2 regions of the Paenibacillus sp. FSL R7-0179 genome follow, and region 2 is predicted to be linked to the other one. Evidence: predicted binding sites of a transcription regulator. Region 2 holds the regulator's gene; the other holds the start of a gene.
What was found. Region 2 encodes CtsR, which represses protease genes until heat stress. Its sites were predicted from a motif close to ATGGTCAATAAAGGTCAAACA; they were not measured.
Positions count from the first base shown of each region.

Region 1 (15,860 bases), 960 kb from region 2:
TCCCGAACCAGGTCCAGGAGATCCTGAAGGATCTGCGGATTGTCTCTGAGGGCTTTATTTTCACGGATGGGATTGATGAGGAGATTGTCGGCAAGAATTGCTGCAAGCGCGCCTATCTGCGCGGGGCCTTCATGGCCGGCGGTTCGGTTAATAACCCGGAGGGCTCTTCGTACCACTTGGAAATCGCTTCCATGTATGAGGAGCACTGCAAGGCGCTCGTTGAGCTGGCTGGTGAATTTCACCTGAATGCCCGCTGCATAGAACGCAAAAAAGGCTTCATCCTATACATCAAGGAAGGCGAGAAGATTATCGAGTTCCTCAGTCTGATCGGCGCTCATCAGGCGCTGTTCAAGTTCGAGGATGTGCGGATCATGCGTGATATGCGTAACTCGGTCAACCGGATTGTGAACTGCGAAACGGCCAATCTGAACAAGACGATCAGTGCGGCGGTACGCCAGATTGAGAACATCAAGCTGCTTCAGCGCGAGGTGGGTCTGGAAAGTTTGCCGGATAAGCTGCGGGAGGTTGCCGAGATCAGACTGGCTCACCCGGATATTAACCTCAAGGAAGTCGGGGATATGCTGGGTGGGACGGTCAGTAAATCGGGTGTGAACCACCGTTTGCGCAAAATTGATGAGCTGGCGGACAAGGTCCGCGGCGGCTGATTATTTTTTTTCTAGTGCGGTATGCGTTATAATGATATAATATTATAAAATTAATGTGAAATTTTTGGGCAGATCTCAAATAGGGGGTAAGCGTTTCATGACAAAGCACCCGGTAGTTGTTCGGTTGAAGACGGGGCTCCATGCTCGGCCGGCAGCATTGTTTGTGCAAGAAGCTAATAAGTTTTCGTCGGAGATTTTCGTGGAAAAAGACGATAAAAAAGTGAACGCCAAGAGTATCATGGGCATTATGAGCCTTGCGATCAGTTCCGGTACGGAGATTCATATCAGCGCAGACGGTGCAGACGCGGAACAGGCTGTAACCGCTTTGACCAGTCTGGTAAGCAAGGAAGAGCTCGAAAATCAATAAATGCAATATGGTCTTACCAAAAGCCCTTAGGGGCTTTTTTTCATACCGGAATAAAAAAAAATATTGTACATTGCTGATGCAACTTTTACCATGCTGTCCCGTCTAGAGGGTACTAACACTTAAACGAATCGAAAGGGGATGGCAAGCATGAGAAGATGGGGTAAATCGATTGGAGCAGTATTGCTGGCAGGGAGCTTGATGATTGGAGGAATGGGGTTGAGCGGAGTGCTGAAGGGACCTGAAAAGGCTTACGCTGACGAGGTGCAGAAGAACATTGTGAGCGTGGTGGGCAAAGGTGAGCTGTCGATTAAGCCGGATATCGCTTATCTCTCTATCGGTGTGAGCACTACAGCGGATACTGCACAGGAGGCACAGAAGGGTACAGCGGCGAAAATCTCCAAGCTGACGGCATTGTTCAAAACCACTTGGGGTATAGCCGACAAAGACATCCAGAGCAGCCAGTTCAACGTACAGCCTAATTACACCTACACGGAGAAGGACGGCCAGAAGGTCAAAGGCTATAATGCCCAGCACACTCTGGAGGTATCGTACCGTGATCTGACGAAGGTTGGGCAACTTTTGGACGCAGCCTCTGCGGCCGGAGCGAACAACATCGGCAATGTGCGGTTTGCCATTGAAGATCCCTCTGCCTTCGAAGCACAGGTGATTGAGAAGGCTATGCAGAATGCAGACGTCAAAGCAGCAGCCATAGCCAAAGCGGCGAAACGGGGAGTGGGCCAGGTGGTTACGGTGATTCAGAGCGATGACGGTAATCATCCGGTAGTCTACGCTGAAGCAGCAATGATGCAGAAAGCGTCAATGGATACTGCTGCCGGCAGCTCTGTTGAACCGGGGCAGGTCAAAGTCACTACCCAATTAAATGTAACGTATGAACTGAAATAAACGTTTCGCATGAGGCGCTTGCTCTGCTGATTTGGCAGGGCGGGCGTTTTTTAAAATATAAGAATTTATATGCTTTACGCTATAAATTATCCTTCTATTTCTCGCTGAAACGGTACCTCCCTTTCAAAGGACGGCTAAGCCGTTTCCACTTGTATCGTTTCAACTTGGCGGTGAATTATTATTGAAATCTCTCAATTTGTTTATATAGTGGTAACAATATCTTTAGATAGAACCTTCAAAATTAAAGAAACTGTAAAGCGGATTGTAACAACCCCGGCGTCCATTCTCCCTATAATAGGAAGAGTGGAAATGAGGAACACAACTAGACCAGACACAGAACCGGATGAGAGGAGAAGCAATAATGACTAAGAACTCGACTTCAAAAAACAACGCCCGCCGATGGGGTGCAGGAATACTTGCCGCAGGGTTGCTCCTTGGGGGAACAGGAATCTTCCCGTCAGGGACGACGGAGGCTGCAGCTGCTGCTGCCCAGACGAAGGCTGACACTTCTCAGGTGGTGCTGAAGGTAAACGGTAAGATTACTTCACAAACGGGGCTGTTCAAAGAGGGAAAGGTATGGGTTCCGGTAACCTTCATGCGTGATTCGCTTGGCATGCCGCTGTCCTATGACAAGGCAGAGAAGGCGTATACCATTGGAACAGGCACTGCCCAGACGAAGCTAACTACTACAGACTATGGCATTACGATCAGCGTCAATAACTATTACATCGGAGACTATGAAGCGAAGCAGTGGAATAACAAGCTGTTCGTTCCGATGGATCTGCTGAATGATTACCTGGGCTATAAAAGCGACTGGAGCGCGGCCTCAGGACGGCTGAACTTGATGAAGAGAACGCAGAATGCAGTTACGATTAAGACCGCCAGCTATGTGAAGGATCATAAGGATGCCCCGATCCGCCTGGACTATCCGCAGGTTAGCGGCCTGGCCAGCCCGGAAGCTGAGAAGGCTATCAATGACGCGATCAAACAGACGGTGTTGAAGTTCGCAGCCGATGCCGAGGATCAAATTACTAAGCGGGCAAAAGATGACCGGCCCTATGAATTCGATGGCGGATATGTAGTCACTTACAATCAGAATGGCGTGCTCAGTCTGATTACGAATCAATATGAGTATACCGGAGGCGCACATGGTATGACCTACCGCAATGCGTTCACCTTCTCGCTCAAGGACGGGAAGCGCCTGCTGCTGGGCGATCTGTTCGGAGCGAATCCGAATTACAAGAAGCAGATGAATGCCGAAATTACCAAGGAATTCAAGAACTTCAGCGGAGGTTATCTCGGCGGATTCACCGGCTTGAACACCGAGAAATACTTTTATCTGAGAGACGGCAAGGTAGTGCTCTTCTTCCAGCTGTATGATTACACGGTATATGCCGCAGGCTTCCCGGAATTCAACTTCAGCTTCAAGGAACTCCTGCCGGACGGAAGCAGTCCGTTCACAGCGCTGAAATAATAGACCTTCATAAGAATACCCTAGAATGCCCTTGTACCTTCTCCGGGAGATGCAGGGGCATTCTTCATGTGCAGGGCCTAATCAGCTTGCCCTGCCGTTACCACTTCACCCGGATAGTCATAAGCTATAGAAGGCAAGCAGCTTATAACGGGGAGGGGAAGGTTATGGTCTATGCGTATACAGCGATCGGGGATTCACTAACAACCGGCTTCGGTGCGCTGCCCGGGAACGGCTTCGTCCCCGTCTACCGGCGGATGGCGGAAGGGAGGCTGGGCACGCCGGTGGTGCCGGCGAATCTTGGTGTCAACGGTCTGACCACCGGGGGGCTTAGGCAACGGCTGAGGAGCTCCAATACCTACCGGGCGGCGGTGAAGGATGCACAGATCATTACGTTGTCCATTGGCGGCAATGACTTGATTAAAGCAGCCCGGGCAGCCGGGCCCCGGCCCGGTGAATTCCAGGGCTTGCTGCAGCAAGCGCTTAGGGACTGCAAGCGTAACTACAGCGACATCATGGGTAGCCTGACACAGCTCAAGGCAGGTTCCCGCAGCCCCTACATCCTCCGGATGGTCGGCCTCTATAACCCATATCCGCAGATAGATGAGGCAACAGAGTGGGTGCGGGATTTCAACCGCTATGCCGCAGGTTACAGCAGTAATAACGTAGGGTTTGCTTCGATATATCATGAATTTGCCGGCAATGAGCGGGGGCTGCTGTTCCTGGACCATATTCACCCGAACGGCAGAGGCTACCGTGTAATTGCAGGCAAGCTCGATGCCCTGGGGTACGGAGGCTTGAGGTAGGCATGAAGAAAGAGGCTGTAACATGACCGGACCGGTCTGTTACAGCCTCTTCGTGTATTCATTTGGATAGATTACTTATACGCCTGTCGGCAGAGTCTTCTCAATTACCTTGTCCACGATACCGTATTCAGCAGCGTCTGCAGCGCTCATGAAGTAGTCGCGGTCAGTATCCTTCTCGATCTTCTCCAGCGGCTGGCCTGTACGCTCGGACAGGATGCGGTTCAGCTTCTCACGCAGCTTGATGATGCGGCGGGCACGGATCTCGATATCCGAAGCCTGGCCCTGGGCACCGCCTAGCGGCTGGTGAATCATGATCTCGCTGTTCGGCAGGGCAAAGCGCTTGCCCTTGGCACCGGCGTTCAGCAGGAACGCTCCCATGGAAGCGGCCATACCTACACAGATGGTGGATACATCCGGCTTAATGTATTGCATTGTATCGAAGATTGCCATACCCGCTGTGATGGAACCGCCTGGGCTGTTCACATACAGGTGAATATCCTTATCCGGGTCCTCGGCAGCCAGGAAGAGCATTTGTGCGATGATGGAATTGGCTACCACGTCATTAACCTCCGTTCCAAGGAAAATGATGCGGTCCTTCAGCAGGCGGGAATAGATGTCATAAGCGCGCTCACCGCGGTTGCTCTGTTCTACTACCATAGGAATATAACTCACGTGGAAAACCTCCTTGAAATTGGTGCTTCGAATGTGTTCATTTTTTACTGTTACCGTATTAACCACATGATAAACAAATTCAAACAAAAAGTCAAAGAAAGTCAAACTTACTTTCAAAAAAAAGAGCCCTCAAGCGGCTCATTGGTTAAATATAATATATCCGGCACTAAATTATGTACAAGCTTGAAAATAATGGCGCGCCCGCCAAGAATCGAACTTGGATCTCAGGCTTCGGAGGCCTACGTCATATCCATTGGACCACGGGCGCAACAGAAATTATTATAATACACATCTCAGATAAAAGCAATGTGTATTAAGCATGCTGCTCAAAAATAGTTTTGTCCCCCTCTATTAAGAGAGCCGGAGATGTGCCTCCTGCCTGCTGCGTGCCGGACAAGCCCATGCATAAGATGAAAGCGGGCTGAGAATTATAGTCTCGGAACACTTGCACTCGACGTCAGTTTTGGGTAGAATATGGGTGGGACTTAAAAAGTTAACCCGGGACATTTTGAGACCACGAACAGGGGATAAGAGAAAGACGAAGTTGCAGGAGTGAAAGCATGCGTAATCTATTGGAAATCCAAAAGCAGCTTCTGCCTGATCTCATGGAAACCCTTAAGAGACGGTATACGATTCTACATCAGATCATGCTGTCCGATATTATTGGGCGCAGGACGCTAGCCGCTTCGCTTGATATGACCGAGCGGGTACTGCGCGCCGAGACGGATCTTCTGAAATCGCAGGGGCTCATTGAGATCGAGAGCGTCGGTATGCGCATTAGCGATGCCGGTCGCAGACTGCTTGACCTGCTGGAGCCGGTCGCCAAGAGCCTATTCGGCCTGGATGATCTGGAAGAGAAAATTCGTACTACGTACGGTCTCACCAAAGTAATTGTGGTACCTGGCGATTGTGAGACATCGCCGTTCACCAAGCGTGAACTGGGGCGCGCAGGCTCCAAGGCACTGCTCAGCGTACTGCGCAGTGACGACACGGTTGCCGTCACAGGCGGATCAACCCTGGCCGAGATGGCCGATCAGCTGACCCCGCCGCTATCCCTTTCCTATAAGAACGCCTGGGTTGTTCCGGCGCGCGGAGGACTGGGAGAGAGCATGGAGATACAGGCCAACACCATTGCTTCAACCATGGCCAAACGGATTGGCGCCAATTACCGTCTGCTGCATGTGCCCGATCTGCTTAGCGGAGACGCTTATCAGTCGCTTGCGCAGGACTCCAATATTGGAGAGATTGTACAAATTATCCGCAGATCGCGTATTATTGTACATGGAATAGGTGATGCCATTGAAATGACCCACCGCCGCAAGCTGGACTCCGGGACAATCTCAGAGATTCAGGGTGAGGGTGCTGTAGCCGAATCCTTCGGATACTACTTTAATGAGGACGGCGAAGTGGTTCACACTATGCTGACCATGGGGCTGCGCCTGGAAGACATTATCCGCACAGAAGTCGTTATCGGTATTGCCGGCGGCAAACGTAAGGCGAAGGCCATTCATGCGATGCTGCGGTTCGGGCAAGAGGATATTCTCGTCATCGACGAGGCGGCGGCTGTCGAAATCGGCAAGGAAATCGACACACAGCTACAAAAGGTCCTATAGATTCCATTAAATGGGGCGCGCACAAAGGGTTTATGCATTATACTTAACATTGTTGTCTTGACGAGCCTCACGGCCTGTCTTGAATAAATAAAACGAACTCTAGGAGGAACTATTCAATGAGTGTAAAAGTTGGTATTAACGGTTTTGGACGTATTGGACGCCTTGCATTCCGCCGTATTCAAAATGTAGAAGGTATCGAAGTGGTAGCAATCAATGACTTGACTGACGCTAAGATGCTTGCTCATTTGCTTAAATATGATACAACTCAAGGTAAATTCCAAGGCGATGTTGAAGTGCATGACGGCTTCTTCAAAGTTAACGGTAAAGATGTTAAGGTTCTGGCGAACCGCAACCCTGAAGAGCTTCCTTGGGGAGAGCTTGGCGTTGATATCGTTCTGGAATGTACTGGTTTCTTCACAACTAAAGAAGCCGCTGAGAAGCACCTGAAAGGCGGAGCTAAAAAAGTAGTTATTTCCGCTCCAGCTACAGGCGACATGAAAACTGTTGTGTACAACGTTAACGATGACATCCTTGACGGTTCCGAAACAGTAATCTCCGGTGCATCTTGCACAACGAACTGCTTGGCTCCTATGGCCAAAGTTCTGAACGACAAGTTCGGTATCATCGAAGGTCTGATGACTACTATCCACGCTTACACAGGTGACCAGAATACTCTTGATGCTCCACACGCAAAAGGCGACTTCAGACGTGCCCGCGCTGCTGCTGAGAACATCATCCCTAACACTACCGGTGCTGCTAAAGCCATCGGCCTGGTTATTCCAGAACTGAAGGGCAAACTTGACGGTGCAGCACAACGTGTGCCTGTAGCTACAGGTTCCCTGACTGAGCTGGTTACTGTTCTGGATAAGAGCGTAACCGTTGAAGAAATCAATGCAGCCATGAAAGAAGCTTCTGACCCAGAAACTTACGGCTACACTGAAGATGAAATCGTATCTTCCGACATCAAGGGTATGACTTTCGGTTCCCTGTTCGATGCAACTCAGACTAAAGTACTGACTGTTGGCGACAAACAGCTGGTTAAAACTGTTGCTTGGTACGACAATGAAATGTCCTACACTGCACAGCTGGTTCGTACTTTGGAGAAATTCGCTAAGCTTGCAAAATAAGACAGTTTTCATATAAGCACTACAATAGAGCGGAAACAAGGAAAGTCTGTTTCCGCTCTTTCTAAATGAACTGAAATGGATTCGTTTGAAAATGGCTTCGTGAAGGAACCAATTTTGGGTGTGGAGGAAATGTTAATCATGAACAAAAAAAGTGTCCGTGATGTAGAAGTAAAAGGCAAACGCGTATTCGTGCGCGTGGATTTCAATGTGCCAGTGGAAGACGGCAAGATCACTGATGATACCCGTATCCGCGAAACCCTTCCAACAATTAAATACCTGATTGAGAACGGTGCAAAGGTCATTCTGGCCAGCCATATGGGCCGTCCTAAAGGTGAATTCGTTGATTCCATGCGGTTGACTTCCGCTGCAGTCCGTTTGTCTGAATTGCTCGGCAAACCGGTAGCCAAGGCGGATGAGGCCATTGGCGAAGCGGTAAAAGCGAAAATCGCTGAACTGAACGATGGCGATGTGCTTGTGCTTGAGAATGTCCGTTTCTACAAAGGCGAAGAGAAGAATGATCCTGAACTGGCTAAGCAGTTCGCTGAACTGGCTGACCTGTTCGTCAATGACGCATTTGGCGCAGCTCACCGTGCCCATGCTTCGACAGAAGGAATCGCTCACTTCCTGCCTGCAGTATCCGGTCTGCTAATGGAGAAAGAATTGTCCGTTCTCGGTAAGGCACTTTCTAACCCGGAACGTCCTTTCACGGCCATCATCGGCGGCTCCAAGGTTAAAGACAAGATTGACGTTATCGATAACCTGCTGAATCTGGCTGACAATGTACTGATTGGCGGCGGCCTCTCTTACACGTTCACCAAGGCTCAAGGCTTCGAAATCGGTAAATCCCTGGTAGACAACGACAAGATTGATGCAGCGCTTGGATTCATCGAGAAGGCCAAGAAGCTGGGCAAGAACTTCGTGCTTCCTGTTGACGTTGTAGTCGCTGACAAGTTCGGTGCAGATGCCAACACCAAGATTGTAGATGCAACCGAGATTCCTGCTGACTGGGAAGGTCTGGACATCGGTCCTAAGACTCGTGAAATCTATGCCGATATTATCAAAAACTCCAAGCTGGTTGTATGGAATGGACCGATGGGTGTATTTGAAATTGACATCTTCGCTGAAGGTACAAAGGCTGTAGCTCAGGCTTGCGCTACTACCGAAGGCTACACTGTTATTGGCGGCGGCGATTCCGCTGCAGCTGCTGAGAAATTCCACCTCGCAGACCAGATGGATCACATCTCCACTGGCGGCGGCGCATCGCTCGAGTTCATGGAAGGCAAGGCTCTTCCAGGTGTAGAGGCACTGAACGACAAGTAATACCGAAGAGGGAGGCAATACATCACTATGAGTAGAACACCTATTATTGCAGGCAACTGGAAAATGTTCAAAACCGTTCCGGAAGCCGAAGGCTTCATCGCTGAAATCAAAGGCCAGGCGGAAGTAGCAGGCGTAGAGACTGTTATCTGCGCGCCATTCACTAACCTGCCTGCACTGGTTGCAGCAGTACAAGGCACCACCATCAAGATTGGTGCACAGAACCTGCACTTCGAAGATAACGGCGCTTATACAGGTGAGATCAGCGGCGTAATGCTGAAGGATCTTGGTGTAGAGTATGTTATTATCGGTCACTCCGAACGCCGTGCTTATTTCGGTGAGACGGACGAAATCGTCAACAAAAAAATGCATGCGGCATTCCGTCACGGCATTACTCCAATTGTCTGCGTAGGCGAAAAGCTTGAAGAGCGTGAAGCTGACCAGACTAAGGACGTATGTAAGGTTCAGACTGAAGCTGCATTTGCCGGTCTTAGCGCAGAGCAGGCAGCAAGCGTAGTTATCGCTTACGAGCCAATTTGGGCGATCGGCACAGGTAAATCCTCCACTTCCCAGGATGCCAACGAAGTTATTGCTTATATCCGTACCCTTGTTAAAGGCCTGTACGATGAAGCAACAGCTGAAGCGGTACGTATCCAATACGGCGGCAGCGTGAAGCCTGAGAATGTAACGGAGTACATGAGTCAAAGCGACATCGACGGCGCTCTAGTCGGCGGTGCCAGCCTGCAGCCTGCTTCCTTCGTTTCACTCGTTGAGGGGGCGAAGTAAGAATGTCAGCTCCAAGACCTGTAGCACTGATTATCATGGACGGCTTCGGACTGCGGAACACGGATGAAGGCAATGCGGTTGCCCAAGCCAACAAGCCGAACTACGACCGTTACCTGAAGCAATATCCGAATACCACGCTTACCGCTTGCGGCGAAGCTGTAGGTCTGCCGGAAGGCCAAATGGGTAACTCTGAAGTAGGTCACCTTAACATCGGTGCCGGCCGTATTGTATACCAGGACCTCACCCGTATCGATAAGTCGATCCGCGACGGTGAATTCTTTGAGAACGAAACGCTGGTGGCTGCCGTAAGAAGCGCCAAATCAAATGGCAAAAAGCTTCACCTCTATGCCCTGGTATCCGATGGCGGCGTACACAGCCACATCAATCACCTGTTCGCCATGCTCGATCTGGCCAAAAAAGAAGATCTGCATGAAGTTTATATTCATGCCTTCATGGATGGCCGTGACGTACCACCCGACAGTGGACAGAAGTTCATTCAGGATCTGGTCGCCAAGATTGAAGAGGTTGGCGTAGGAACGATTGCTACGGTATCCGGACGTTACTTCGCGATGGACCGTGACAAACGCTGGGATCGTGTAGAGAAGGCTTACCGTGCAATGGTATATGGCGAAGGCCCTAAATATACCGATGCCCTTCAAGCCATCACTGCATCCTACCAGAATTCTGTGTTCGATGAATTCGTGGAACCAAGTGTAATTGTGGACAGCCAGAACAACCCGGTAGCGACAGTGGAGAGCGGCGATTCCGTCATTTTCCTTAACTTCCGTCCTGACCGCGCGATTCAGCTGTCGCAAGTGTTCACGAACTCGGATTTCCGCGGCTTTGACCGTGGACCTAAGTTCCCGCAAGGCCTGCACTTCGTATGCCTGACTACCTTCAGTGAGACGGTTCAAGGCTTCGTGGCTTACTCCCCGAAGAACCTCGACAACACGCTCGGTGAAGTGCTGGTTCAGCAGAACAAGAAGCAGCTGCGTATTGCGGAGACGGAGAAGTATCCGCATGTGACCTTCTTCTTCAGCGGCGGACGCGATGAGGAGCTTCCGGGCGAGACCCGTATCCTGATCAACTCGCCGAAAGTGGCAACCTATGATATGAAGCCTGAGATGAGCGCTTACGAAGTGGCGGCGGCCTGCGTAGCGGAGATTGAAGCGGATAGACAGGATGCCATTATCCTGAACTTTGCCAACCCTGATATGGTAGGACACTCCGGCATGCTGGAGCCTACAATCAAGGCGGTTGAAGTAACGGACGAATGCGTAGGTATGGTTGTGGATGCTGTAGTTGCCAAGGGCGGCGTTGCTATTATCATTGCCGACCACGGAAATGCTGATATGGTATTCGATGAGAACGGACGCCCGTTCACAGCCCATACCACTAACCCGGTTCCGTTCATCGTTACCACTGAAGATGTAGTACTGCGTGAAGCTGGTATTCTCGCAGATGTGGCACCGACGATCCTCGATCTGATGGGACTTCCGCAGCCTGCGGAAATGACCGGACAATCCATGATTGCCAGCCGCAAATAAGCAAGACATCTGTTTGTGTAAACCCAAAACCATTGTATAAAAGGAGATTAACTTACATGACTATTATTTCTGATGTGTATGCACGCGAAGTCCTTGACTCCCGTGGTAACCCTACTGTAGAGGTTGACGTATATCTGGAGTCCGGCGCAAAAGGCCGCGCTATCGTTCCTTCCGGCGCTTCCACTGGCGCTCATGAAGCTGTAGAGCTTCGTGACGGCGACAAATCCCGTTACATGGGTAAAGGCGTTCTGAAAGCTGTTGAGAACGTAAACGAAATTATCGCTCCGGAAGTAATCGGTATGGACGCTCTTGACCAAGTGGGCATTGACAAGCTGATGATCACTTTGGACGGAACTCACAACAAAGGCAAGCTGGGCGCTAACGCTATCCTGGCAGTATCCATGGCTGTAGCACGCGCTGCTGCAACTGCTCTGGACATTCCTTTGTATGTATACCTGGGCGGATTCAACTCCAAGACTCTTCCAGTACCGATGATGAACATCATCAACGGTGGTGAGCATGCCGATAACAACATCGACGTTCAAGAGTTCATGGTTCTTCCAGTAGGCGCTCCAAGCTTCAAGGAAGCACTGCGTACTGGTGCAGAAATCTTCCACAACCTGAAATCCGTACTGCAATCCAAAGGCCTGAACACAGCTGTTGGCGACGAAGGCGGCTTCGCACCGAACCTAGGCTCCAATGAAGAAGCGATCACTACAATCATCGAAGCGATCGAAAAAGCCGGCTACAAACCAGGCGTTGACGTATTCCTTGGTATGGACGTTGCTTCCACTGAGTTCTACAAAGATGGTAAATACACACTTGCAGGCGAAGGTAAATCTTACACTTCCGCTGAGTATGTTGACCTGCTGGCTTCATGGGTTGAGAAGTACCCAATCATCACGATCGAAGACGGTATGTCTGAAGATGACTGGGATGGCTGGAAATTGCTGACTGAAAAATTGGGCGACAAAGTCCAATTGGTGGGTGATGACCTGTTCGTTACAAACACTGAGCGTCTGGCAACAGGTATCGAAAAAGGCATCGGTAACTCCATCCTGGTTAAGGTTAACCAGATTGGTACACTGACTGAAACCTTCGATGCGATTGAAATGGCGAAACGTGCCGGCTACACAGCTGTAATCTCCCACCGTTCCGGTGAGTCCGAAGACAGCACTATCGCTGACATCGCTGTAGCAACCAACGCTGGTCAGATCAAGACTGGTGCTCCTTCCCGTACTGACCGTGTGGCTAAATACAACCAACTGCTTCGCATCGAAGACGAGCTGGGCGAATTGGCTCAATACAATGGTCTGAAATCCTTCTACAACCTCAAAAGATAATTTCTTTTGAATCTATAGGTACAATGAGCCTGCCGGTTTCCGGCAGGTTTTTTGCTGCAGCCTGCTCGGTATAGAGGGAAAGGTAAGATTTTCATAGAGAGATAGGCGGGAATGCAGTCTGGAAGGTTGTATTCATTCCGGGGCTATGATAAAATAAAAATGCTGTTTATGAAACGGAAATTCTAATTTAGCATAGATAGTGATGCTTGGACGTAGGAGGTGGAAGTGAATGGATATCTTTTTGAAAGTGGTGCTTCTGATTTTTGCCGTAGGTCTGATTGCGGTCGTTCTTCTGCAAAAAGGGAAAAGTGCAGGTCTTTCCGGTGCCATCTCCGGCGGTGCTGAGCATCTCTTCGGTAAAACAAAGGCACGCGGTATGGAGCTTGTGCTGCAGCGTGTAACAGTTGGTCTGGCGGCTGGATTCTTCATCATGTCAATTGTTGTAGCCATTGTTATTGACTAGTTGGTTAACAGTAAGCCTTCGCTCTGTTCTGAATGGAATAGACGGGGGCTTTTTTGTATGCAGATTTAATATTGTGAACATCATAACAGGGATGCCCGGGATTGATTTCGTGTATACTAGGGTATGAAGTATATAAAGGTAAATTTTACTTGAAATGATTACTGTGCAGTAGGACAAGGCATACAGTATGCCAATGCATAGGAATGCAGCAGGAGGCTGAGGTGACGAACATGATAACACAGGAAATCTTACTTGATTTCATGCGGGAGACCGCTTATAAACCACTAACTTATGAAGAACTGGTGAGCCATTTCGCCGTGGAGGATAGTGCCGATTTCAAAGCCTTTGAGGCTCTGTTGATTGAACTGGAAAAGGACGGACGGATCATACTGACCCGGGGCAGCCGCTATGGTGTGCCTGAGCGGATGGATTTGCTGCGCGGACGGCTGCAGGTTCATGCGAAGGGCTTTGCTTTTCTGATTCCCGATAACCGGGAGCACCCGGATGTGTATATCCACGCGAACGATCTGAAGGGTGCAATGAACGGCGATACCGTCTTGATCCGTATTACCTCGAAGAGCCCGTCCGGCGGGCGTATGGAAGGCGAAGTGGAACGGATTCTGATCAGAGGCGTGTCGCAGACGGTAGGTGTCTTCCAGAGCCTGGAGACGTATGGCTTCGTGCTGCCTGACGATAAGCGGATTAACCGGGATATTTTCATCCCCAGGGAGTCTTTCAAGGGTGCGGTTGACGGGGAAAAGGTGGTTGTCCGCATCGTGAACTATCCGGAGGGCCGTGCTGCGGCTGAGGGTGAGATCATTGAGATCCTTGGCCATAAGGATGATCCGGGCGTGGATATTCTGTCGGTCATCCGTAAGCATCAGCTTCCGGAGGCTTTTCCGGCTGAGGTAATGACTGAAGCGGAGCAGGCGCCGGATTCGATCACAGATGAAGAGATTATCGAGCAGGGGCGGCGTGATCTGCGCGGGCTCAATATCGTAACGATTGACGGCGCTGATGCCAAGGATCTGGATGATGCGGTCAACGTACAGCGTCTGGAGAATGGTCATTATAAGCTGGGCGTTCATATTGCTGACGTAGGCTATTATGTGCGTGAAGGCTCTGAGCTGGACAAGGAAGCCTATGACCGCGGGTGCAGTGTGTACCTGGTGGACCGTGTCATTCCGATGCTTCCGCACCGGTTGTCGAACGGTATCTGCAGCTTGAATCCGCAGGTTGACCGTCTGACGATGTCCTGTGAAATGGAATTCGATGAGCAGATGAAGGTCGTGAAGCACGACGTCTTCACCAGTGTCATCCGCACGAAGGAGAGAATGACTTACTCTGACGTACGGAAGATTGTCGAGGATGAAGATCCTGAGCTGCTGGAGCGTTATGCTCCGCTGATCGGGGATTTCCGGCTGATGAAAGAGCTGGCGATGAAGCTGCGCGCTGCCCGGATGCGGCGCGGGGCGGTGGATTTCGATTTTGAAGAGAGCAAGATTATTGTAGATGAGGCCGGTAAGGCTATTGATATTGTAAAACGTGAGCGTTCTGTGGCGGAGCAGATTATTGAAGAGTTCATGCTGGTCGCTAATGAGACGGTGGCCGAACATTTCCACTGGCTGAAGGTTCCGTTCCTGTACCGGATTCATGAGGACCCGGACCCGGAGAAGCTGCAGAACTTTATGGCTTTTGCGGCTAACTTCGGTTACCACGTGAAGGGCCGGGGGAATTCGGTTCACCCGCGTGCGCTCCAGGATCTGTTGGAGCAGATTCAGGGAACGAAGGAGCAGACGGTTATCAGCACGATGATGCTGCGCTCCATGAAGCAGGCGAAGTACGATGCCGAGAGCACCGGGCACTTCGGGCTGGCAGCGGAGTTCTATTCCCACTTCACCTCACCGATCCGCCGTTATCCCGATCTGGTCATTCACCGCGTTATGCGTGAGGTTCTTGAGAATGGCGGAGCGCTAAGCGAGAAGCGTCACGAATACCTGGCCTCCCGGATGCCGGATATTGCGCAGCAGTCTTCGGAGCGCGAGCGTGTGGCTGTGGAAGCCGAGCGCGATACCGAGCAGCTGAAGAAAGCGGAGTTCATGCAGGACAAGGTTGGCGAGGAATTCGAAGCCATGATCAGCAGCGTGACCAGCTTCGGAATGTTCATTGAGCTCGACAATACGGTCGAAGGTCTCATTCGCCTCAGTGCGCTTACGGATGATTACTACCACTTCGATGAAGCTCATATGGCGCTGATCGGCGAACGTACCTCCAAGGTGTTCCGCATCGGCGATGAAGTGAAGATCCGTGTCGCTAAGGTCAACATGGATGACCACACCATTGACTTCGAGCTGGTTGATATGAAGCCGCGTGCGGCAGGAGATCACCGGAGCTACGGTGGCCGTGGGGGCAAGGGCGGCCGTCCGGGCGCCGGAGGCTTCAGCAAGCCGTTCGCCGGTAAGGCCGGAGGCGGCAAAGGCCGTGGCGGTAAAGGCAAGCCCGGCAGTGTGGCCGCCGGAGGCAAGAACGGTGCCGGTAAGAAGAAGGGCGGCGCGGGTTCGGGCGGCAGCTTCGGCGCGGCCGGAAGCCTTGGCGCCGCTCCTGCAGGCGCCGGAAACGGGCCGCGCGCAGACGGAGCGGCGGCGTGGGACACCGCCGGCGCAGCAGGCAGCGGCCGCAAGCGCGGCCGTGGGCCGGAAGCGGCAGCGCGGCGCGGTCTGGCCGCCGCCGCAGGCGCAGCGGGCGGCGCGAAGGCGGACCGCCGGGGCGAAGCCGGCGGG
Region 1 covers NZ_JBBOCC010000001.1:828,685-844,544, reverse strand. The annotation lists gene whiA (DNA-binding protein WhiA) at 1-665, shown strand, start outside; gene MKX63_RS03510 (HPr family phosphocarrier protein) at 763-1,032, shown strand; gene MKX63_RS03505 (SIMPL domain-containing protein) at 1,180-1,935, shown strand; gene MKX63_RS03500 (PdaC/SigV domain-containing protein) at 2,297-3,409, shown strand; gene MKX63_RS03495 (GDSL-type esterase/lipase family protein) at 3,574-4,212, shown strand; gene clpP (ATP-dependent Clp endopeptidase proteolytic subunit ClpP) at 4,288-4,884, opposite strand; tRNA gene MKX63_RS03485 (tRNA-Arg) at 5,078-5,152, opposite strand; gene MKX63_RS03480 (sugar-binding transcriptional regulator) at 5,445-6,497, shown strand; gene gap (type I glyceraldehyde-3-phosphate dehydrogenase) at 6,614-7,624, shown strand; gene MKX63_RS03470 (phosphoglycerate kinase) at 7,763-8,944, shown strand; gene tpiA (triose-phosphate isomerase) at 8,972-9,727, shown strand; gene gpmI (2,3-bisphosphoglycerate-independent phosphoglycerate mutase) at 9,730-11,274, shown strand; gene eno (phosphopyruvate hydratase) at 11,331-12,617, shown strand; gene secG (preprotein translocase subunit SecG) at 12,847-13,080, shown strand; gene rnr (ribonuclease R) at 13,311-15,860, shown strand, end outside.
Region 1: clpP (ATP-dependent Clp endopeptidase proteolytic subunit ClpP) is a predicted target of CtsR. The motif match lies at 4,972-4,992, and genes of this name have one in related genera.

Region 2 (15,860 bases):
ACTGTACTGTTGTTAGGCACTTCACGCAGCACAACTGCGTTAGAGCCGATGTTAGAATTATCGCCGATCCGGAAGGAACCCAGTACTTTGGCACCAGAGCCGATGACTACATTGTTGCCGACGGTAGGGTGGCGCTTGCCCTTCTCTTTACCGGTTCCCCCAAGTGTAACGCCCTGATAGATAATGACATCATCGCCAATCTCACAGGTCTCACCAATGACAATACCCATTCCGTGGTCAATAAACAACCGACTGCCGATGACCGCGCCCGGATGAATCTCCACTCCCGTCATGAACCGGCTGATCTGCGAGACTATGCGTGCCAGGGTAAACCAGCGGCGTTTGTAAAAAGAGTGGGCCATCCGGTGTGCCCATATCGCGTGAAGCCCGGCGTAAGTGAAGACGACCTCGAACCTGCTGCGGGCGGCGGGATCATTGTCGAATACTGCCCGTATGTCCGACTTGATATGCTTAAACATCACGGTTCCCCTCTTCTTTGAGATGCATTCTTATATTTCAACAAAAAACGCCCCTGCAGCATGATAGCTGCAGAGACGTTTAACCGCGGTCCCACTCTGCTTGAACATTCGAATACGTGAGAGCTGTTAAACTTCGCAGCCCCTATACCCGGTGTTCCTCTTGGTGTCTGTAACGGCGACAGCCCGGCACAATCTACAGCCCCGCACAGGGACGTTCAACCATGCAGCTCACAGGTGCATCTTCAGCGGCAGACAAATGAATAACTCCCAGCCTGCAAGGGCGTTCACCCTTAAGCGGTTATTCTCTCTGGTAATTGTCCGGATACGCCTACTTTTCCTGATCCCAGCTATTCGTATATTCTTCTATCTTAGCGAAAAGACGCAGAACTGACAAGGGTCTCTCCCCTTGCATGTCCCTGCCTAAGCGCCTTTGATTTGTGATTTCAGGCGTTCAATCACCCGGCTGCGGCCGAGCAGCGCAATCGTTGCATTCAAGTCACGGCCATGCATCTGTCCGGTAAGAGCGACACGAATCGGCATAAACAGCGCTTTGCCCTTGTGTCCGGTCTCCTTCTGCACTTCCTTGATCAGAACAGCCATATGCGGAGCGCTGAAGTCTTCGGCAGCCTCCACTTTGGCCAGAAATACAGACAGCACTTCAGGAACCTGAGCTTCGGCAAGCACCCCTGCCGCTTCGGTCTCCAGCTCCAGATGGCCTCGGAAGAATAGCTCGGAGAGCGCGACAATATCCGATGCGGCTGTCATTTGCTCCTGGTACAGCGCAACCAGGCTCTCCGCCCAGCTCTGCTGCTCCTCATTAAGTACCTCAGGCAGACGGCCCGCCTTCTGCAAATGAGGAATGGCGAGTGCCGCAATCCGCTTAGGATCGGCATGCTTGATATAGTGATTGTTCAAATGCGCCAGCTTGTTCGTGTCGAACACTGCCGGGCTTTTCGACAAGCGGTCTGCCGTAAAGATCGAGATCAGCTCTTCCCTGGTGAAGATCTCCTCTTCCCCCTCAGGCGACCAGCCCAGCAGGGTGATGAAGTTGAACAGAGCTTCCGGCAGGTAGCCCAGCTGATCGTACTGTTCGATAAACTGAATGATCGATTCATTCCGTTTACTCAGCTTCTTATGATCATCGCCGACAATCAGCGTCATATGGCCAAAGAGCGGAGCTTCCCAGCCCAGTGCCTCATAAATCATGAGCTGGCGCGGGGTATTGGAAATATGATCTTCTCCGCGCAGCACATGAGAGATAGCCATCAGATGGTCGTCCACCGCTACGGCGAAGTTATAGGTCGGAATACCGTCCTTCTTCACGATGACGAAGTCGCCCATTTCTTTGCTGTTGAACGAAATGCTGCCTTTTACGATATCATTGAAGGTATAAGTGCGGTCTTCCGGCACAAGGAACCGGATGCTGGCCACGCGGCCCTCTGCCTCAAAGGCCAGTCGCTGCTCCTCGGTCAGATTACGGTGTTTGCCGGAATACCGCGGGGTTTCGCCGCGTGCCGTCTGCTCCTCGCGTTCAGCCTCCAGCTCTTCCTCCGTGCAATAGCAGCGGTAAGCCAGGCCGCGGTCCAGCATATCCTGCCAGTAGACACGGTATAGATCCAGACGCTCAGTCTGGCGGTAAGGCCCGTATTCGCCGCCCACATCCACACTTTCATCCCAATCGATTCCCAGCCACTTCAAATACTTCAGCTGGCTCTCTTCACCCTCTGCAATGTTGCGCTTAAGATCTGTATCTTCAATCCGGATAATGAATTTGCCGCCCAGATTGCGGGCGAACAGATAGTTAAACAAGGCTGTTCTGGCATTTCCGATATGTAAATGTCCCGTAGGGCTCGGTGCGTAACGCACCCGAACTTGATCCGCCATGGGTTTCCCTCCGCTTCATATTGGTTAAAATTAGGCCTTTACTTGCGCTAAAGCCATCTCACGATGATATCACATCTTGCAGCAGACAGACAATAGATTGGGCGGCAATTCCCTCTCCGCGCCCCGCGAAGCCAAGCTGCTCAGTCGTTGTTGCTTTTACATTCACCTTCGCTGCGTCAGCACCCAGTGTACGGGCAATAATCTCCGTCATCTGCGGAATATAAGGTGCCATCTTCGGTTTTTGCGCAATGATGGTTGAATCAATATTCCCCAGCCGGTATCCGCGCTCACGCGCAAGTGCCCATACCTGCTCCAGCAGCTTCAGGCTGTCAGCATCCTTGAAGGCCGGGTCTGTATCCGGAAAATGTCTGCCGATATCCCCAAGGCCCAGCGCTCCCAGTATAGCGTCGCTTACAGCATGCAGCAGCACATCCGCATCGGAATGCCCCAGCAGCCCCTTTTCATAAGGAATACTAACTCCGCCGATAATACACGGCCTTCCCTCGACCAGCTGGTGTACATCAAATCCTTGTCCTACAGCAATCATCTGTGTTCCTCTCCCCTGCTTCTTACTGTGAATTCAGCGAAATCCAGGTCCTCCGGCGTCGTGATCTTAATATTCATATAGCTTCCTTCTACAACTGACACGGTAATCCCGCTGCGTTCCGCCAGACTGGAATCATCGGTTCCGAGAAAACCGTCCCGCTCTGCCTGCTCATAGGCCGACAGCAGATCGGACAAACGAAAAGTCTGCGGGGTCTGAATCGCCCACAGACTTCGCCGGTCCGGCGTTGACAGCACCTTGCCTTCACTGTCTACCTGCTTAATCGTATCCTTAACCGGTACTGCAAGCACCGACGCTCCGGCGGACTGCGCCCGCTCGTAGCAAGCCTCTATCTCGCTGTCCTGCACGAATGGCCGTACCCCGTCATGAACCATGACCCAATGGGTCTTAAGTTCCTCCAGTCCGCGGCGAACCGAATGCTGGCGCTCCGTCCCCCCGGGAATGACCGCAACCACCTTGTCCAGCTTGAAGGCTTGTACCCATTGCTTACAGCGCTGCACATCCTCTTCCCCGGTGACAAGCACAATCTCGGAGATCAGCTTATTCCGCTGGAACACCTCCAGGGTATGCACAATAATCGGCTTGCCCTGCAGCAGCAAATATTGCTTACTCTCTGCCGTTCCCATCCGGGTTCCTCTGCCTGCCGCTACGATAACGACGCCAACACTGTTTGACATGCTTTCGGCTCCTGTCTTTCTTTCACGTATACTCCCATCATAACGTGTTTGACTGGCATTTCCAAGCCCGAAAGGGTGCTGCCGGAGACCAGGGCTGAACTTATTGTGCTTTTTCCAGAAGCTTCGGTTTGGCAAAAATCATCCGTCCTGCCGATGTCTGCAGCACGCTCGTCACCAGAACCTCCATCGTAGTGCCGATATAATCCCGGCCGCCCTCCACCACAATCATCGTGCCATCGTCCAGATAAGCTACGCCTTGTCCATGTTCTTTGCCGTCCTTAATCACCTGAACAATGATCTCTTCGCCCGGCAGAACCACCGGCTTCACTGCATTTGCCAGGTCATTAATGTTCAGCACCGACACACCCTGCAGCTCACACACCTTGTTAAGGTTGAAGTCGTTGGTAACGACCTTGCCGTGCAGTACTTTCGCCAGCTTGACCAGCTTGCTGTCCACTTCCGAGATCTCCTCGAAATCCCCTTCATAGATTAGCACCTTGACGTCCAGCTCTTTCTGAATCTTATTTAGAATATCGAGCCCTCTGCGCCCGCGGTTACGCTTCAGCAGATCTGATGAGTCCGCAATATGCTGGAGCTCCTCTAATACAAACTCAGGAATAACAATCGTGCCTTCGATGAAGCCGGTTTTACAGATGTCAGCAATCCGTCCGTCAATAATCACGCTGGTATCCAGGATCTTATGCTCCTGAGTTCCACGCTCCTCCGGTTCAGTGGCGCGTGCCCAGCGTCCCGTATTCCAGAAGGAAGCCAGCTCCTCCTTCTTCTCCAGACCGATCCGCAAGCCTATATAACCCAGAGCAAGCGTAGCAGCTACCTGCAGCAGTTCCCCTGCTTTGCCCAGCCAGGACATAGCGGGATACAGCAGCAGAGACAGCAGCAGACCTCCCGTAAGCCCTGCTGCGCCTGCAGCAAGCTCATTCATCGGGATACGCGAGCAATACGCAACCATCTCCCGCAGCTTTGAACTTGCCCATTCCGCGCATAAAGTCCCCGCAATCAGAAAAATAATGGCACCCAGCACCGCAAACAAAATGCTTCCTTCCATAGGCAAGCTATTCTCCAGTTTCCCAAGGCCTGCCGGGAACCCTCTTTCTGCCGCGTGATATAGCGAATAACCGGACCAGGCTCCACAACACCCGGCAAGTATCAAAACAAACTTTTTCCACATAACCTCGCACCTCCTTTTATTCATCCATCAATCCTCTATACCTCACCAGTATGTTCCAATTTTTAGGACAATAATCCGAGGAAACGTTATTTTTTCTGCAAGCCCGGAATTTCCAGTCGCCTCTATTGCCGTAAACTGCTATTCTTGGTTGAAAATGAGGGAGGCCCTGGCATATAATGAACTCAATTCGAACCCAGGGGTGAATGGAAAATGAGCGCACCAAGTTTACAGGCCTTTCAGGATCAAGTCTCCGAACTGCTGCTCCGTCACCGTAGTCTTCTGGATGTAATGTCCAAGAACGGACAGAGCAGTGCTTCCGTCAACCGGGCTGTCGTCAAAGCCATTACCGAATGCGGCTGCATTCAGCTGCATGCCACCAAGCAGGTCTTCGAGCCGACTCTGGGACTTGAGCAAGCCAAAGAGCTTGCCGGGACTCATCTGGCAGGAGAGCTGTGTGAGAACTGCCGCGAGGTCATTGGCTCCGAGCTGGGCCGCGAGCTGTTCTACATGTCTGCACTCTGCAATTTGCTTGCTATCAATATGGACGAGGTTGTCGCCAAGGAATCGCAGAAATGCGCAACACTCGGGTTGTTCAACTTGTCCTGAGCAGACCGTCCGTGCTCTCCTTCATCCATTCCGCCAGCTCCGAAGGGCCGTATTCCGTATACTTCCCTTCCCGCAGGCAGCAAAAAGGCATTGCACTCTCCTGATATTCAGGAAAGGCAATGCCTTTTGTACTAACCATTCTTGGAATGATATACCTTATCTTCCGCGCGTCTTCTGCGGCGGCGTTGCCGCCGTACCTTAAATAGTCCTAAGCTCTGTCTAAAGCCATACAAAGCATACAGCGCCAGCAGTCCAAAGATCAGCTTGGCAATCTGTTCAGGGAAGACCACCGCAACAGCTACAGCGATCACGATAACTACAGGTGCGCCAATAACTGCTTTTTTGGGAAAACCGATCTTCTTGAAATTGGGATACTTCACTGTGCTGACCATCAGATACGACAGCAGCAGGGTAGCGACAATCATGAATGGTGCAGATACATCCTTATGGAAAAGTGCAAGCGTGGCCAGAACCCCGCCTGCAGCAGGAATCGGCAATCCTACGAAATATCCGGGAATCCCCGGACGGACATTGAACCGGGCCAGACGCAAGGCTCCGAATACAGGGAAGATCGCTGTGACCGTCCACCCCAGTGCAGGATTCAGCTCCTGCAGACTTGTTAAATACATAATCAGCGCCGGTGCGACTCCGAACGAAACGACATCGGATAAAGAATCCAGCTCCTTGCCGAATTCACTCTCGCATTTCAGCGCACGGGCCATACGGCCATCCAGCCCATCGAGCAGCATCGCGATAATCACCATGATAGCGGCCATGCTCAGCTTACCGTCAAACGCCATCATGATACCAAACATTCCAAGCATCAGATTACCTATCGTAAAAAGACTTGGAATTGATTTTTGTATCATTTCTTCACCTCAATTTTCCTACTTGTACTGCATGGGACTGCAACATTACGTGATTGTATGGTATTTACATTTGTCTGTCAATAAGAACTTGTTTCTGGAGCCGCTTCAGCCCGTCCTGAATATTACGTGCCCGAACCTCGCCAATGCCGTCTACTTCATCAAGCTCAGCTATGCTTGCCGTCATCAGGTTAGGCAGCATTTCGAAGCGTTCCACCAAGTTGTGGATGATTACATTCGGCAGCCTTGGGATCTTGTTCAGCAGGCGGTAACCGCGCGGAGTCACAGCTTCTTCGGAGGAAATGGCTGTTGAGGAATAGCCCAGCAGGCGGGCAATGTGGTTGTCATCCATCAGTTCATCATCGCTACTGCGCTTCAGCCCGGCAATGATCTCACGGATCTTCTCCTCCTGCTCTTCTCTGGCATAGTCTCTGTACAGCAACCATGCTTCTTCCTCTGTATTTCCAACCAATTCTTCCATCTGCATACTGATCAGCCGGCCTTCATTGCCAAGCTCGTTGATGTAACGCTTAATTTCCATTTTGATTCTCAGCACCATCTCCACGCGCTGGATTACACCGACGACCTCGGCCACAGTCACAATCCCTTCGTATTCGGAAGCGGACAGGTTGGTCAGCCCTTGGGTCAGAACGGCTTTGTACTTCTCCAGAGTCTGAATCGCCTGGTTGGCCTTGGCCAGAATGGCGCCAATTTCCTTGAGCGCGTAACGGATGGAACCCTGATACAGGGTAATAATATTCCGGCGCTGGGAAATGGAAACGACGAGCTTGCCGGTCTGCTTCGCTACACGTTCAGCCGTCCGGTGCCGGATTCCTGTCTCGATCGAAGAGATGGAGGAATCGGGAATCAGCTGCGTATTGGCGTACAGAATCCGCTTCAGATCCTCGCTTAGAATAATCGCTCCATCCATTTTGGCCAGCTCGTATAAATAGTTTGGCGAAAAATCGCAGTTAATGGAGAAGCCGCCATCGACAACCTCCATAACCTCCGGACTATATCCGACAACAATCAGTGCTCCGGTCTTCGCGCGAAGCACATTCTCCAGCCCTTCCCGGAAGGGTGTTCCGGGTGCAGCCATTCTAAGCAGATCATTCATATTATCTGATGGATTATATTCTTTCATGTCCCTGTGCCCCCTAATCTAACGCGACCGCTAGTGCCTGTGCTACTGTGCTGACGCCTATAATCTGAATATCCTGCGGATGCTTCCAGCCCTTCAGACTCTTCTCGGGCATAATGACCCGCCGGAAGCCAAGCTTGGCCGCCTCCTTCACCCGCATCTCTGCGCGTGATACCCCTCTCACCTCACCGGTAAGCCCTACCTCCCCGAAAAACACATCATACGGCTTGGTCGGAAAATCACGGAAGCTGGAGGCAATGCTGATGGCGACAGCCAAATCCACCGCCGGCTCATCCAGCTTCACCCCTCCCGCAACGTTGAGGTAAGCGTCCTGATTCTGCAGGAACATGCCCATCCGCTTCTCCAGTACAGCAATGATCAGCGCCATCCGTTGATGATCCATACCTGTGCACATTCTGCGGGGCGAAGGGAAATGTGTCGAAGCAACCAGCGCCTGCAATTCAACAAGAACCGGTCTTGTACCCTCCATGCTGGCGACCACCGCTGACCCGGCCACTCCAAGCGGGCGCTCGGACAAGAACAGCTCCGACGGGTTCTCCACCTCAGTCAGCCCGATTTCCCCCATTTCAAAGATCCCGATCTCGTTGGTGGAGCCGAAGCGGTTCTTCACTGCCCGCAGCAGACGGTAGGTATGATGGCGTTCCCCTTCAAAATAAAGGACACAATCCACCATATGCTCCAGCATACGCGGGCCGGCAATCGCACCTTCCTTGGTTACATGCCCTACAAGCACCGTAGCAATTCCCCGGATCTTAGCAATCCGCATGAATCTTGTTGTACATTCCCGCACCTGTGCTACACTGCCCGGCGCACTGGTTACTTCCGGCATAAATACAGTCTGAATCGAGTCAATGACCAGAAATTGAGGCTGAATCTGCTCAATGGCTTCCTCAATGCTCTCCATGTTGGTCTCGCACAGAACATACAATTCCGCAGACAGCGCTCCGAGGCGGTCAGCCCGCAGCTTGGTCTGCCGCACAGATTCTTCCCCCGAGATATACAGCACGCGCAGCCCTTGTGTAGTCAAGGCATGCGAGGTCTGCAGCAGCAGGGTCGATTTCCCGATTCCGGGGTCGCCTCCAACCAGTACCAGCGAGCCGGGTACGATCCCGCCGCCAAGCACGCGGTTAAGTTCGCCGATGCCCGTCAGAATACGCGGCTCCTTGTCACTTTCTATATTTATGATCGATTGCGCCTTTTCTTTACTCTGAAAAATAGGTGCATTCATGCCTTGTGTTTTGACGACGCTTTCCGTTTCCTCTACCATCGAGTTCCATTCCTGGCACCCCGGGCACTTCCCGAACCATTTCGGTGATTCATAGCCGCATTCGGTACAGAAAAATTTTGTTTTAGGTTTAGCCATGTGCACTCCTTACCGTCCGAACTTGCTAAAATTGCGGATATTTTACTCTTATTCAAAGTTTACCATTTCTGCACACTGAACGGAAGGACACTTAAGATCTAGTTTTCATTTGCGTCTTTTTTTAGGCATGGTTAGGCATGCCTGGGGAGAGGAAACAAATAAAGCTCCCGCCCCTCTATACGGAGGAGCGAGAGCTTTGTTTCATTTTCCGGAACAATTATTCAGTTTCGACTGTTTTCTCCAGGGAGACTTCGGCCGGTGCTTCAACGGTGGTTACGACCAGTTCGCCGTTCACCTCATCAATGTTAAGGGAATCCCCTTTCTTGATGTTGCCTTTGAGCAGCTCTTCGGAGAGGCGGTCTTCGATATGCTTCTGAATCGCCCGGCGGAGCGGACGGGCACCAAAGGCCGGATCATAACCCTCTTTGGCCAGGAACGCTTTGGCCCCGTCGGTAAGCAGGAAGTCTACATCATACTCACGCAGACGCTTGCGCAGCTCGTCGGACATCAAGGTAACGATCTCTGCGATATGCTTCTCCTCCAAAGAGTGGAAGACGATGATCTCATCGATCCGGTTCAGGAACTCAGGCCGGAAGCTCTTCTTCAGCTCTTCCATAACCTTGCCCTTCATATTGGTGTAATCGGCGCCTGCATCTTGAACGGCCGTGAAGCCAAGCGTCGAATTCTTCTTGATTGCCTGTGCCCCGACGTTCGAGGTCAGGATGATCAGGGTATTGCGGAAATCGACCACGCGGCCTTTGGAATCGGTCAGACGGCCGTCTTCCAGCACCTGCAGCAGAATATTGAATACTTCAGGGTGGGCTTTCTCGATCTCATCCAGCAGGACAACCGAGTACGGCTTGCGGCGCACCTTCTCTGTCAATTGTCCGCCTTCTTCATACCCGACATACCCCGGAGGCGCTCCGACCAGACGGGAGGTGGAATGCTTCTCCATGTACTCCGACATGTCGATGCGGATGACCGCATTCTCGTCGCCGAACATTGCTTCGGCAAGCGCCCGCGCCAGCTCGGTTTTACCAACCCCGGTAGGTCCGAGGAAGATGAAGGAGCCCATCGGACGTTTCGGGTCCTTCAGCCCCGCACGCGCCCGGCGGAGTGCCCGGCTTACCGCCTTAACGGCCTCATCCTGGCCGATAACACGTTCATGCAGCAGAGCTTCCATATTCAGCAGACGGTCCGTCTCCTCTTCCTTCAGCTTGCTGACCGGAATGCCGGTCCAGCTGGCCACCACCTGTGCGATATCCTCAGGTGTAACCTGGGAATCGGTGCGGCCCTGCTTTTCTTTCCACTGGTTCTTCGTAGTATCCAGCTCTTCACGAATCTTCTGCTCGGTATCGCGCAGTGCAGCAGCCTTCTCGAACTCCTGGCTCTGTACTGCGGAATCCTTCTCCTTGCGGATGTCATCCAGACGCATTTCGAGTTCCTTCAGATTCGGCGGAATGGTGTAAGAATTCAGTCTGACCTTGGAGCCCGCTTCATCAATCAGGTCAATCGCCTTGTCCGGCAGGAAGCGGTCTGGAATATAACGGTCCGACAGCTTAACAGCTTCCACAATGGCTTCATCCGTAATTTTCACCCGGTGATGGGCTTCATAGCGGTCACGCAGGCCGAACAGGATCTGAACAGCTTCTGCAGGCGAAGGCTGATCCACCGTGATCGGTTGGAAGCGGCGTTCCAGGGCAGCGTCCTTCTCAATATATTTGCGGTATTCATCAAGCGTTGTAGCACCGATGCACTGCAGCTCACCACGGGCCAGGGCAGGCTTCAGGATGTTGGAGGCATCAATTGCGCCTTCCGCCCCCCCCGCTCCGATCAGCGTATGCAATTCATCGATGAAGAGCACGATATTGCCTGCTTGGCGAATCTCATCCATGATTTTTTTGAGGCGGTCTTCGAACTCACCGCGATATTTCGTACCGGCCACTACAGAACCCATATCAAGGGTCATGACACGTTTGTCGCGCAGTGTCTCCGGAATTTCATTGTTGATGATCTTTTGGGCCAGACCTTCGGCAATCGCCGTTTTACCAACCCCGGGCTCACCGATCAGTACCGGATTATTCTTGGTCCGGCGGCTGAGCACCTGAATAACACGTTCAATTTCCTTGCTGCGGCCAATCACAGGATCGAGGTTACCATCCTTGGCATAAGCCGTCAGATCACGGGCCAGACCGTCCAATGTTGGCGTACTGACGTTAGCCGGAGCTCCGCTGTGGCTGGAGGTGGCTTCACTGCTGCCAAGGAGCTGCAATACCTGCTGGCGGGCCTTGTTCAGACTAATGCCGAGATTGTTTAGCACACGGGCTGCTACGCCTTCTCCCTCACGGATCAGACCGAGCAGGATATGCTCTGTTCCCACATACGTGTGACCCAGCTTGCGGGCTTCGTCCATGGACAGCTCGATTACCTTCTTGGCACGAGGAGTATAAGCGATGTTGGTCGGTTGTTCCTGACCTCTGCCAATCAGCGTTTCCACTTCATCCTGTATCTTCTCCAGACCCAGACCAAGTCCGATCAATGCCTTAGCGGCAATGCCGTCTCCTTCACGAATCAGTCCGAGTAAAATATGCTCTGTCCCAATGTTGTTGTGTCCCAAACGTACGGCTTCTTCCTGCGCCAGCGCCAGCACCTTTTGTGCGCGTTCCGTAAATCTTCCAAACATCATATCTCCTGCACCTCCACGGATAATAAATATCTATAATTAATGTTGTGATCCCAGTGTCTCCCGGAGCAGCTTCGCCCGGTACATATCGCGTTCAGTAGGCGACAGCTCGTCACCGAACAGCTTCTGCAGAAAGCCCGGCTGAGTCTTTACATTCAGCTCATTGAGCACTGAAATCGAAGGCCCTTCCAGAATCCCCAGATCTACACCAAGCCGCAGATCGGAGAGCCGCTGTGCCGATTCTTTCAGTTCCATCACAGCAGCATAGGCCAGAATTCCGTAGGAGCGCTTGATACGGTCCGTAATCCGCAATGCGGAATCCGCCAGCAGGCGTTCACGCGCATTTCGCTCATGCTCTATAATCTGGGTGACTACACTGTGAAGATTCTCAATAATCTCACCTTCGGTCTGTCCCAGCGTAATCTGGTTCGAGATCTGAAAGATATTCCCTACTGCTTCGCTGCCTTCACCATAAATTCCTCTAACGGTAAGCCCCACCTGATTAACCGCAGATAAAATGCGGTTGATCTGATGAGTCATCACCAAGGCCGGCAGATGGACCATAACCGATGCTCTTAGCCCTGTTCCCACATTGGTGGGACAGCTTGTTAAGTATCCTCTGCGGTCATCGAAGGCGTAATTGACAGCAGCCTCGAAAATATCATCGATGGCAGTCGCCCTCACCCATGCTTCTCTGACCTGCAGTCCAGGGAACAGACATTGAATACGGAGATGATCCTCCTCATTAATCATAATGCTGACCGACTCGTCCTCATTAAGAATGACTGCCCCGCCTTTGGAATCATCCGCCAGATTAGGACTGATAAGGTGCTTTTCCACCAGCACTTTTTTGTCCAACTCACCCAGCTCATCCAGCCTCAGCAGTTCAAAGCTGCCGAAATCTGCAGAGGCATCGCCCTGAAATACAGGGGCAAGCTGCTCCAGCACCTCCTCCGACTGCTCTGTTGAAGCGAGCAGCGGGAACGGAAGATGCTCCAGATTACGGGCGATACGCATACGGCTGCTGATGACAATCTCCGAATGACTGCCGCCGCAGCGCATCCATTCACTAAGTGCTTGTTCGGTATACCGGAGACTTGACATGCCTGATCCCCCCTATATATCAAAGACTTTACTCTTGTGGCATTTCTTTTTCAAGCTTGCGGATTCTGTCCCTCAGCTCAGCTGCGGTCTCGAATTCCTCCTGCACAATACTCTGCTGTAATTCCTGCTTCAGCTCATCAATCTGGCGCTTGCACATAATCTGTGCTCCAGCCCGCTTAGGAAGCTTGCCGACATGTGCTGTACTGCCATGCACCCGTCTGAAGAGCGGGTCAAGCGTACTGTCGAAATACTTATAGCAGGAGCTGCAGCCGAACCGTCCCAGCTTGCTGAACTGTGAATAGGTCATGCCGCAGTTTTCACAATGCAGACCCTGCACACTTTGTGCTGCTGCTGATTTGCCCTTGCCCGAGCCCTCCAGATCCAGGAGACCGGAAAGCAAGCTGTGGATAGAGAAACCGCCCGCAGTTCCGGGAATCAGTTCACCCTTCTCCCGCGCACAGCTTTCGCAAATATGAAATTCCGTCTTCTCCCCGTTCACGATCTTCGTGAAGTGGAGTGTAGCCGGTTTGACGCCGCATTCCTGGCATAGCATGAGCGGTGTCCCTCCTTACCATTTGACAAATTATTTGCCCAATAAAGAGATTAGCATAGCCTTCATAAGCTTGGCACGAATCTCATCCCGGTACGGCAGATTAACCGTCAGGCATTCCCGGGAAACCGCAGACCGCATCAGACACGCTTCACGTTTGGAGAGGAAACGGGCCTCCTCCAGCTGATAAATCAGCCCTTCGGCAGAATTCTGATCAATATCATTCCCTATCGTGGAGTTCAGATGTGCGTATAAGGCCACATTCTGAGGCAGCTCATAGCGCTGAATCCGGATATATCCACCCCCGCCGCGTTTGCTCTCCACCACATATCCCTTTTCCAATGTGAACCGTGTGCTGATGACGTAATTGATCTGTGACGGGACACAGGAGAACTGGTCCGCCAGATCATTGCGCTGAATTTCCACCGTACCTTCGGGACTTTCATGCAAAATATTCTTCAGATATTGTTCAATAATATCGGAGATATTACGCATCACTCATCCTCCAGTGTGTAAGCATTGGTTAAATCTGTGCTGCGCCAACGCCTGCCGCCCAGTGACATGCTCTTAAGAACTTAACCCTGGCAATGCAATAAGAATCGGCTGCAATAGCCTCTGCACTGCGCTTTTTCTCTAAATGTTACATTCCTGAGAACGATCCTATCCGGCCTGCGTTGACTTTGACTTTCTTTGACTTTTTCATATTATAACATATTCTCACTGAATTCCAAGGGGTTACTCTTATTTTTTACTTTTTGGCTGTAATGTATTCCGGTTGCCTGCTTAGTTCACTGAACTTGGGCATTATGTATAGGAAAGCTCCTCCGCTTCCAAGGAAAGAAGAAGAGCCGTTCGCTGTCAGAAAAAATCGAATAATGCCGTCTCAGCCTGCGGAATCAGCGCTTCAAGCCAAGCAGTCGCCTCAGCAGTCCCGGATAGTTGTCCGTACTTTGCCGCTTGAAGCGGACGCTTGTATCCCATCAGCAGCACAGTAAGCGTGCCGATACCACATTCCAGGTCAGCGTCTGACCGCTCGCCCTGAATCCGGATAAACGTCGCCTCCCCCTGCTCCGACACCGTCCACCGCCATAACCCGTTGTTCCAGGGCGCATGCTTATCTTCAATATAGAGCACCCGCTCCCGGTCACCCTCCGGCACATTGAAGGTCATGCTCTCCACAAAAGCCTTAGCATTGACGATTCGCGCCATGAAGTATGGATAATTCTCCTGTTCAATCCGCGGATCAGGGAGGAGAAAAGGCAGAATGTCGTCAGCAGGCACCAGCTTCAGCTGCGCAGCCGTAATCATGGAGTCATGATTGGCAAGGAAGGTCCACAAGCCCTGGCGGGCAAGCTCGTTCCCATAGATGAACTCATCTATGACCAGCTCCTGCTGCACTATTTTATACAGCACATAGCCTTCCGGTTCACCCTCCTCTGAATAAAACACACAGGAATGCGTATCATCATCAAGCACACTTTCCTTCCACCAGGTCTCAGTACGCTGGAGACTCCCGTTATACCTCATGGCGAATTGATCATACAGCTGCTGGAATACTGCAAAATCAGGAGTATCGCGCTTCACGCTGCCCTTAATCTCCGTCTTGTGCGGGAACTTCCCTACCGGAAGAGTGTACTTCTTATATTCACAATAGATCTCCCAGCCGAATTTACGGTAAAAGGGAATCAGGAACGGATGCAAAAAGGACAATGTCTGACCGGCTTCGTTCATGGTCTGGAGCGCATGGGTCAGCAGATGGGCCACATACCCCTGCCTGCGGTTCTCCGGCCAAGTCGCTACACCGGCGATGCCCCCCATAGAAACGGGCTTGCCTTGTATATATACCTGTAACGGAAGAAGCGTCAGCTTCGCACCGATGCTGTCCCCTTCAAAAATCGCCCAGGTTTGTTCCGGTTTGAATTTTTCCTTGGCACGTACTCTATCTTCTGCTGAAACCTTATATTTAAAAGCATATTCGGACAAGCTCAGGCTGTCCTCAAATTCTCCGGCACGTAATTGCCTGATTTCCATTCTGTTCCCCCCGTTACATTTCATAAACTAGCTCCAGTTATTTGCTTAATAGAGAGTATAACAAGCGAAGCCGCCAGATGCTAATAGAGGCTTGCCATCAGCTACAAAAAGAATAGTTATCCACAGCTTTTGCACAGCAACGCAAAAAACCGGAAAGAGATTCTTTCCGGCTGAAATGAGTTATCCACGAATACGTTTTATCTATCCACAATATTCACTTTTTATCCACAAAATCGGTGTATTACTTATGTTTTCGCTTGACTCATCCACAATATTATGCGTTATGTTCCCATAATCCGGGGATCAATTCGTTCCTGCAAAGGTATCCACATGTGCGCAACTTTTCTGTACTTACTGAAATCTATCCACAGCTTTTCCACAGCCCTGCCTGCACGCAAAAAAACCACTGTCGATTGCTCAACAATGGCTCATGCGCTTGGCAACGTCCTACTCTCCCAGGACCCTTCGGTCCAAGTACCATCGGCGCTGGAGGGCTTAACGGTCGTGTTCGGGATGGGTACGTGTGGAACCCCTCCGCTATCGCCACCAAACATGATTTTTGCGCTGCGTGGACATCTGTGAGATCACTCCCGCAAAATATCAATCCTTAGAAAGGACATGCAGCTTAAAATCGTTCAGGAATTTGATTCCTGAAAACTGAATCCGAAACGAATCTGCGCTCGCCCTTCTTACGGGGCCCC
Region 2 covers NZ_JBBOCC010000001.1:1,789,774-1,805,633, reverse strand. The annotation lists gene cysE (serine O-acetyltransferase) at 1-479, opposite strand, end outside; gene gltX (glutamate--tRNA ligase) at 900-2,363, opposite strand; gene ispF (2-C-methyl-D-erythritol 2,4-cyclodiphosphate synthase) at 2,422-2,910, opposite strand; gene ispD (2-C-methyl-D-erythritol 4-phosphate cytidylyltransferase) at 2,907-3,605, opposite strand; gene MKX63_RS07805 (PIN/TRAM domain-containing protein) at 3,706-4,794, opposite strand; gene MKX63_RS07800 (hypothetical protein) at 5,005-5,400, shown strand; gene MKX63_RS07795 (hypothetical protein) at 5,387-5,539, opposite strand; gene pssA (CDP-diacylglycerol--serine O-phosphatidyltransferase) at 5,532-6,269, opposite strand; gene disA (DNA integrity scanning diadenylate cyclase DisA) at 6,334-7,410, opposite strand; gene radA (DNA repair protein RadA) at 7,424-8,791, opposite strand; gene clpC (ATP-dependent protease ATP-binding subunit ClpC) at 9,009-11,477, opposite strand; gene MKX63_RS07770 (protein arginine kinase) at 11,514-12,578, opposite strand; gene MKX63_RS07765 (UvrB/UvrC motif-containing protein) at 12,607-13,131, opposite strand; gene MKX63_RS07760 (CtsR family transcriptional regulator) at 13,162-13,623, opposite strand; gene MKX63_RS07755 (GNAT family N-acetyltransferase) at 13,987-15,159, opposite strand; rRNA gene rrf (5S ribosomal RNA) at 15,594-15,710, opposite strand.